Regions from separate parts of the Rossellomorea sp. FS2 genome, predicted to be linked through region 2. Evidence: riboswitches for the same ligand, from Rfam matches in the RefSeq annotation. Region 2 holds a riboswitch; the other holds the start of a gene.
What was found. Region 2 has a riboswitch for S-adenosylmethionine ahead of ACNA6I_RS05225 (DUF2292 domain-containing protein). Riboswitches for the same ligand answer to the same signal wherever they lie in the genome.
Positions count from the first base shown of each region.

Region 1: linked by a shared signal. The riboswitch ahead of ACNA6I_RS14800 (M20 metallopeptidase family protein) and the one ahead of ACNA6I_RS05225 (DUF2292 domain-containing protein) in region 2 are both predicted to bind S-adenosylmethionine.

Region 1 covers NZ_JBLRVS010000004.1:730,146-734,682, forward strand. Annotated here, with positions in the region: gene ACNA6I_RS14790 (ATP-binding protein) at 1-744, shown strand, start outside; gene ACNA6I_RS14795 (hypothetical protein) at 1,262-1,678, opposite strand; gene ACNA6I_RS14800 (M20 metallopeptidase family protein) at 1,706-2,872, opposite strand; SAM riboswitch class I at 2,930-3,026, opposite strand; gene ACNA6I_RS14805 (DUF2785 domain-containing protein) at 3,038-3,877, opposite strand; gene ACNA6I_RS14810 (DUF523 domain-containing protein) at 4,052-4,510, opposite strand.
Region 2 covers NZ_JBLRVS010000001.1:973,767-978,303, forward strand. Annotated here, with positions in the region: gene ilvA (threonine ammonia-lyase IlvA) at 1-645, shown strand, start outside; gene fabG (3-oxoacyl-ACP reductase FabG) at 870-1,622, shown strand; SAM riboswitch class I at 1,895-1,999, shown strand; gene ACNA6I_RS05225 (DUF2292 domain-containing protein) at 2,114-2,227, shown strand; gene ACNA6I_RS05230 (phosphoadenylyl-sulfate reductase) at 2,327-3,025, shown strand; gene ACNA6I_RS05235 (inorganic phosphate transporter) at 3,039-4,100, shown strand; gene sat (sulfate adenylyltransferase) at 4,123-4,537, shown strand, end outside.

The sequences.
Region 1 (4,537 bases), on a different contig from region 2:
CTAAAGTCAATTTTGCTCGAGTGTAAAAGCAATAAGTTTGCAAAGAGATTAGTAGATGATCTCCAAACTATTCAAAGTGGAAATGCTCATGATGAGTTACAGTGGATTGATGTCCAATTACACGCTTGCAAAATACTTAATAGTCAGGAAAAAGTTTTATTCCTAACAGCCTATGATTTATTGGATGGAGGCAAATACTTAAAATACGCTAAAGATGAGGGTTTAAAAATCATTACTGTACCTGATACTCTTGCAGAAAAACTCCAAACCACTACAGACTTAAAAGGGGAACAATTTAGGAACCTTGAAGTTTATGCTCAAGAATGGAATGAACAATTTGAATTCAAGATTATTCCTTATAAACAATTAACAAGTAAAGAAAGAGAAATTCTTAAACACAAAGAAATTATTGAGAGTTGGTTTTCAACACGCAAAAGTCCTGTTAAGGAAGTTGTCATATCCGAAACCATGAGACCGGATCAGTACACAGGAGGGGACGCCTTAGGATTATGGGAACCATCTAGTAAAAGGATAATTATTAAACGAAGCCAACTTAAGAGCCTGGAATCTTTTTCAGGTACTCTCGTGCATGAGTACATCCACGCTTACACTAAAACAGATGACAATACAATTGAATTTGAAAATGAATTAACTAATATCATCGGTAGGCTTTCAATAAAAGTCTTTGAGCAACCTACTCCAATGACATTAAAAGATAAAGTAAAAGGATTATTTGTTAAGTAATTACTATAATAATTTTATATTTTTCACTAAATATTTTTTAGACGATTCCAACGTTTATAGCTAGGGGGATCGTCTTTACTATGGCTTTCATACCTTTTTCATGGTCAAAATCCCTTCATGTTAGGTGGTTTTGGTTCTGGACGGGTCTTGTGTGGTCACATTTTCGGGAAAACAGGATGAAATGGCATACTTTCTTCATTTTTTAATTCCTTATATATCCAATTATATCATTCCACCACCATTTTCTACCGACTTTTAAACTTTTTCTATCAACTTTAAGAAATTTATTATCAACTTTCGAGATTTTACTTCCAACTTTTTTTGGACAGATTTTTTTATTTTCAACTCTAGCTTTTTACATTCAACTCTGGAACGTTACTCCCGACTCTCGACGTTTATTACCAACTCCCGCGCCTGCCCCCTGTCCAACACACCACAAACCGCCACCCATCTTCCAAACAAAAAAAGCCCCGGCCGCTTCATAAAAAAATGAAGCACCGGAACCGTCACCATGCACCTATTCGATATACGTCACTCTGGCCACATACCCATCATCCACTTCTTCCGCCTTCAGCACCCAGTTGCTTGAGAGCAGCTTCTTCAGCTGAATCAGCTCTTCCACGCTGAGGTGCAGCCCTTCAATCCCGTTGTCCAAGTCGGTAAACGGCTTGCGGAATTTCATGCGAAGAAGGTTACGAAGGCCGTTGTAGGTGACGAATTTGATCTGGTAGCCATCATTCAGGATGCTTTCCAGCGCGTCCCGATCCTCGGCGAGTTTAAGCAAAGCATCGAAGTTCCCTTCTGGATCGGCTTCCAACAGTCGCGTTGTATCTCCACTTGCTGCGGCCGCAAGCAGTACCTCGTTGGTGATGCCTTTTTCGCGGAGCGATTCGATGGCGTAGGCGTCCATCATCGTGATTTTGTAGGTTGTCATCTATGTATCTCCTATTCTACTGTTAAGTTAAAAAACGTAGTGCTCGGCCAGTTTGATGAAGGCTTTGCCCGTGTGAACGAGTGCGCGTTCGTCGATGTCGAAGCGCGGGTGGTGATGGGAGTACTGGGTTGCCAGGTCATCCGTCCGGGATCCGACTCGGAAGAAGGTACCAGGCTTTTCCTGAAGGTAATAGGCGAAGTCTTCAGCGCCCATGGTCGGCTCTGACTCGGCCACAGGTCCAAGATCAGCGAAGAGGCGACGGGCAATTTCCGTTTCCTCCGGATGGTTATAGAGGGCCGGGTAGCCACGCAGATAGTCGATGCTGTGCGTCGCCTTGAATCCGGATGTGATGCCGGCGACAATCGAATGGATCTCTTCCTGGACCTGGTCGCGCACTTCGCCTTCGAACGTACGCACTGTGCCTTCGATGGTGACGTTGTCGGGGATGACGTTGAAGGCGGTGCCGGCTTTGAAGATGCCGATGGTGACGACGGCGGATTTCAGGGGATCGACCTTCCTGCTCACGATCTGCTGGAGGGCGTTGACGACGGTCGTGCCGATCACGAGTGGATCGATCGTCGTGTGCGGCCTTGCGCCGTGACCTCCGAGGCCATTGATGTGAATGGCGAACTTATCGACGGCTGCCATGCGGAAGCCTTCTCCGACGCCGTAAGACCCGAGTGGCAAATCCGATGCAAGATGGGCTCCGAATACGTGGTCCACTCCTTCAAGCACGCCTTCTTCAACCATGAATTTGGCTCCGCCCGGCGGGGTTTCTTCTGCCGGCTGGAAGAGGAAGATGAGTGTGCCGTTGAGGGCTTGTCCATATTGACTCAGCACCTTGGCAACAGACAACAGGGCGGACGTATGCCCGTCATGGCCACATGCGTGCATCACCCCGGGATTCTTGGATTTGTACGGTGCATCTTTTTCATCCGTGATCGGCAAGGCATCGAAGTCGGCCCGGAAGGCGATCGTCTTACCCGGCTTCGCCCCGCGGAGGGTACCGGTGATGCCGTTGCCGCCGATACCGGTCTTCACCTCAAGGCCGAACTCACGCAGCTTCCCTTCGATGAAGCGGGCGGTTTCGGTTTCCTGGAAGGATAGCTCCGGATTTTCGTGGAGATGCCTCCTCCAGCTTCGTGTTTCTTCAAAGTTTCCTTCAAGTTCTGTATACATCTCTTGTCTCGTCATGCTCTTCCTCCTTCTCTTCATAAAAAAAGACCTCTCCAAGAGGCCTCTTTCATCAGCCTCTTATCGTTCAGACGCACTGTCTGCTGGATTTGGCACCGTGGATCCGGTTGCCGAGGCTTCATGGGGCCAGTCCCTCCGCCTCTCTTCATAAGAGCATTGCACTATTCAGTTGAGTTCTTTCAGGACCCGGTCGATCGCATCCCTCAGCTTTGAAAGGGTCGGGTAGACTTCCAGTTTCATATAGAAGGTTTTTGAGAAGGTCTTCACATTGAAAAACAGGGTCCAGTAGGCCTCTTCCTCAAGTTCGGCTTTCTGCTTCTCAAGCATTTCCGGAAGTTTTTCCACCAGCGTTATGACTTCCCTCTCGTCCATCCCCTGCCAGATCATCTGGAGGATCGGGACGACGAGCCGTTCATCTTCATCATGGATATAGGCATGGTGTGACACCAACACCTTTTCCCATAGTGCTTTCAGCAGGACCGGGAACATATCCTGATCCACTTTCGGGTTCAGCACGAGCTCATCCACCATATCGGCTGCGTGGGCGACGCTGTGTGCCCATCCCTTTTCCTCGACGAAGCCGCGCACGTCCTGTTCCTGCTCCAGGTACTCCACCGTGATATCGGCTGCTTCCTGGATCTTATCCTCTGATAAGAAATCGGCCTCTTTGTCCCGTCCAAGGACGAGTGCCATGAGGAGGGTCGTGAAGGCGCGCGTGAAGACGGAATCCGTCCCTTCCTCACCGATCCCCTTCATAAGAAGATGATCCATGGAAAGGTCGAGGAGATCCTTCAGGACTTCGGTATGGAGTCTGTCTTCCTCAATGATCAATCGGTAAAAGGTGGTGTAAATCAATTTGTCTCGGAGTACGGGATCCGGTGTCCCGATATGCTCCACCATGGCCAGTAGTACGTCCAGTTGTTTCCCTTCTTCGACATCCCCTTGTTGCAGGAGTGACTTCAACTCCGCTTCAGGTAAGAAGGTTTGACCTGTTACATCGCTCATTCGATTCTCTTGCCCCTTTGTGATTGTATTGCAGTCGAAGGACTGTTCTCTCTCTACTTATCTTTCCATACAATACCCAGGACATGTTCCGTTGAAACTGTTCCGCGTCTGTATGTGCCATTACTATTATTCATCGGCTAATCATCACAGGTGTTTAGCAGAACGATGGAAAATTCACACAAATTCATTCACAGCATCCTCTTCCGACCAAACCTTGATTCCATTCCTTTTTAAAAGTGCGGTCGTAACACCTTCCCCCGGGATCTTCTCTCCGGAAAAATCCCCATTGTAGATCATGGAGCTGCCACAGGAAGGACTGTTTTCCTTCAAGACGATGTCCGTCGCCCCCATCTTCCGGCAGATGGCGAGGGTCTCGATTGCTCCGGCAATATAATGCTCCGTCACATCCGCTCCGGAACGGTCCACGACACGCGCCGTACCATCCAGTACGTCCTCACCAGTGCCACCTTGGATCTCGGCAGGCTCACGCGGGGTTTGGAATCCACCCAGAATCTCAGGGCAGACCGTGACGGCCTTACCCGACCTGACCATCTCTCCGATCACGTCTTCGAGGCAATCCGTTCCGTTGTACCGTACCTTCATGCCTGCGAGACATGCGCTTACCACCAGCATGCCTGAACGCCCCCTTATGAACAACTA
Region 2 (4,537 bases):
ACGTTGGTGATCGGTGCTGAACCATCGGGAGCTGCCGCCATGAACGAGTGCCTGACCCAGGGCAAGCATGTCACCCTTTCGGATATCGATCCCTTTGTAGACGGTGCCGCAGTTAAGAATGTAGGTGAAATCACCTACAGGATCTGCCGGGAGGTATTAGATGATCTGCTTGTGGTGCCTGAAGGCAAGGTATGTTCCACCCTCCTCGAACTCTATAATCGCAATGCGATCGTTGCAGAGCCTACTGGTTCGCTCTCTCTCGCAGCCCTCGATCAGTATGCCGATCAGATCAAGGGGAAAAACGTGGTATGTGTCGTGAGCGGCGGCAATAATGACATCGGCAGAATGCAGGAAATCAAGGAACGATCGATGATCTTTGAAGGATTGCAGCATTATTTCATCGTTCATTTCCCCCAAAGGGCCGGAGCCCTCAGGGAATTCCTCGATGAGGTGCTTGGACCTCATGACGACATCAACCGCTTTGAGTATACGAAGAAAAACAACAAAGAGAGCGGACCCGCACTCGTTGGAATCGAACTCAAGCATAGGGAAGATTACCCCGGACTACTTGACCGGATGAATCAAAAAGGATTTGCGTATCAATGTGTCAATCAGGATAAGACGCTGTTTCAATTATTGGTGTGACAACATGATCCTGGAAAGCCCAACGGCCGTCCGGGATCCTGTTGTATCTGTATATACGCAGTGAAAGATGATTACGTGATCCTGGCGCTCACTCAACACAAATACGCTCATCCATAAGGGAGATGCAGGAACATTCCATAATATGCCGAATTGATACGTAGAGTGGTTGCAGTCGGGTGCAGCCCACTGAATGAACAACCATTCACAAAAGGAGTGAGCAGAACGTGACCAATATAAAAAGGGTAGCCATCGTCACCGGTGGAGCTAAAGGAATCGGAAAGGCTGTTGTGGAAAGGCTTGCACAGGAAGGATATCAGGTTGCAGTACTGGACACGAATGACTCAGCCCTTCGATTGATGGGGGAAGACGCACGAAAGGGTGAACCACTTCTGAGAGTCACGGATATTTCCGAACCGGATGATGTAAAGGGAGCCGTGGCGGAAATTGTTGGACGCTTCGGACGGATTGACATCCTCGTGAACAATGCAGGCGTGATCAGGGACAATCTTCTTTATAAAATGTCCGATGGGGATTGGGATACGGTCATGGACGTCCATCTGAAAGGAGCGTTCCTCATGACGAGGGAGGTCCAAACCTTCATGGTGCAGCAAAAGTACGGGAGGATCATCAATGTATCCTCCACATCTGCATTGGGGAACCGTGGACAGGCGAATTATTCCACTGCCAAAGCCGGCCTTCAGGGGTTGACGAAGACGCTTGCCATCGAGCTCGGTCCTTACGGGATCACCGCAAACGCCGTGGCACCAGGATTCATTGAGACCGATATGACGCGCCAGACCGCCGAGCGTATGGGTGTTCCGTTTGACGAATTGGTCAGCATGAGTATCAATCAAATACCGGCCAGGCGAAGCGGTCAGCCGGAAGATATCGCCAACGCCGTTGCCTTTTTTGCAGATGAACGCTCATCATACGTGAACGGTCAGATCCTGTACATTTCCGGCGGGCCGGTTTCCTAATCAATTATCCAAGTATGAAAATCGTGGCTGCCTGATCACGATTTTTTTGTTTGCGGACACAGCCTACTATTGTCTGGATGAATGGAATCAAGAATTCGGATAGGCCCACAAATAAAAAATGGTGGTTGAATCGAATTTCTCTGAATACCTTGTGTTAAGGGCCTGGAGGAAATGAGATTGTGAAAAATAGTTCAAATTCATTATTCCTATAAAAAAAGTCGGATTGACTTATCTCAATTATCTGTTATTATTTTAGTTATTCAAATGAATATAACTTATCCAGAGTGGTGGAGGGAACTGGCCCGATGAAACCCGGCAACCTACATAATGTAAGGTGCTAACTCCAGCAAAATGGGACTCATTTTGGAAGATAAGGTTCGATACCTGAACAGCTTTCCGAAATGGGGGGCTGTTTTTCCATGGACCCAGATGTTGAAAACGGGGGGAAGTCGATGAACAAGAAGGATAAGCAGGAAAATGCGGCGGGATGGATGGATACGATCAATTCCATGCTTGAAAACATGGACTTCGGTTCCATTACGATCGTGGTGCAAAACGGTAAAGTCATTCAATTAGAACGGAATGAAAAAGTACGAATCAAATAATCATGCTGACTAGAAAAACTAGAGGCATTCATCCGCAGGTTTTATTTGACTGCGCATGAATGTCTTTTTCTTTTGGGCATGAGGAAAGCGGTGATCAACGTGTTGACATACGAAAATTGGAAAGAACATGATCAGGACTTCGGGGTTGATCCCACCTACAAAGGGGCCCTGAACGTCTTGGAATGGGCATATGGGCATTATGGTGACAGGATTATGTACGCGTGCAGCTTCGGGATCGAGGGAATGGTCCTGATCGATCTCATCTCTAAGGTGAATCCCAGTGCAAACATCGTCTTCCTGGATACCGATGTCCACTTCAAGGAAACGTACGAGACAATCAAAAAAGTGGAAGAAAAGTATCCTTCCCTTCAGATTGAGATGAAAAAACCTGCGCTATCCCTCGAGGAACAAGCAGCACAATTTGGGGATCGGTTATGGGAAAAGCAGCCGAATCAGTGCTGTCAGATCAGGAAGCTCGATCCGTTGAAGGAGGTGCTTTCAGGCGGGGATGCCTGGATTTCAGGGCTCAGGCGCGAGCAGTCCCCGACGCGGAAGGATACACAGTTCATCAATAAAGATGACAAGTTCAGTTCCATCAAGATCTGTCCGTTGATCCATTGGACATGGAAGGATGTATGGAGATATGTCCATAAACACTCCCTTCCATATAATGTGTTGCATGATCAAGGCTACCCGAGCATCGGGTGCTCCCATTGTACATCCCCTGCTTATGATATGAATGATTTGAGATCAGGCAGATGGACAGGCAAAGGCAAGACGGAATGCGGGCTACACTAGGAGGGTAGACATGCTGGAAATCATCGCCATCATCATCAGTTTATTCTTTGCCATGAATATCGGGGCAAGCGGCGCGGCTGCCACAATGGGGGTGGCTTACGGATCGGGTGCCATCAAGAAAATGAAAGTAGCCCTTGTCATCTGCTCCATCGGGGTCCTTGCCGGTGCAGTCCTCGGAGGTGGTGAGGTAGTCAAAACCATCGGGTCGGGAATCATTCCATCAACCATCCTGACGTCCAAGTTAGTGATCATCATTCTTTTATCCGCTACTTGTTCCCTTTTCATTGCCAATCTGATGGGAATCCCGCTTTCGACAAGTGAGGTGACGGTCGGGGCTGTGGTGGGAGTAGGGGTAGCGTATCAGGTTCTATTCATTAAATCCCTGCTGACCATCATGTTGTTTTGGGTGATTGTCCCGTTTACGGCGTTCATTCTTACATGGTTGCTTGCTAAAGGGCTATATGGGCTCGAAAAGCGGGGGTGGACATTCAATCATACATGGATCGGGTACGTTTTGATTCTCGCGGGCTTCCTGGAGGCCTTTTCTGCGGGCATGAACAATGTGGCCAATGCCGTCGGTCCCCTGGTTGGGGCCGGCATGCTGAAAGCGGGTCCGGCCGTTTGGGTGGGAGGAGCGTTTGTCGCAATAGGGGCACTTTTATTAGGTGCTAAAGTAGTGGAAACGAACGGCAAGAAGATCACCCGGTTCACCAAGCCAGAGGGGATCCTCATTTCTAGTGTAGGGGCCGGTCTGGTGATCACAAGTTCGATCTTCGGGCTTCCCGTACCCCTGGTCCAGGTGACGTCTTCTTCCATTATCGGACTTGGCACCGCCAGGAACGGGAGGGAAGTCATCCAGAGCGATATCGTGAAAAAGATCGTGAAGATCTGGATCGTCTCACCACTTGTGTCATTGAGTATTTCGTATTTCCTTGTAAAGCTTTTGGTCGACTATGACATTTATTCCATCATCATCCCCGTTTCGGTCATGATTGCGACGATAGGGGCATTATCCTTGATGAAAGCAATCCGGAAAGAAAAACGGGCCGTTCATGAAGATGGCGGAGGAATTTGAATCAATTGAAGGAGGAGTCATGATGAGTTTAGAACCGCATGGAGGAACACTTGTACAATCATATGCACCGGAGGAAGAAGTTGAGACCATTGAAACGGAGATTCCCCTCGATGAGATCTCGTTGAGTGATCTCGAGTTAATCGCGATAGGAGGTTACAGCCCCATCACGGGGTTCCTGCAAGAAGCCGACTATAAGAGCGTTGTCGAGAACCTGAGATTGGCCGACGGAACCGTCTGGAGCATCCCGATCACCCTCCCGGTGGAACAGGAGATCGCCGATCGCTTAACGGTCGGGAAGAAAAGCCGGCTGGTGTATGACGGAACCACATACGGTTCGATCGAAATCCAGGAAATCTACACACCGGATAAAGAAAAAGAGGCGCTGCTCGTTTACGGAACCACAGACCTAGAGCATCCCGGAGTCAAAAAGCTTTTCC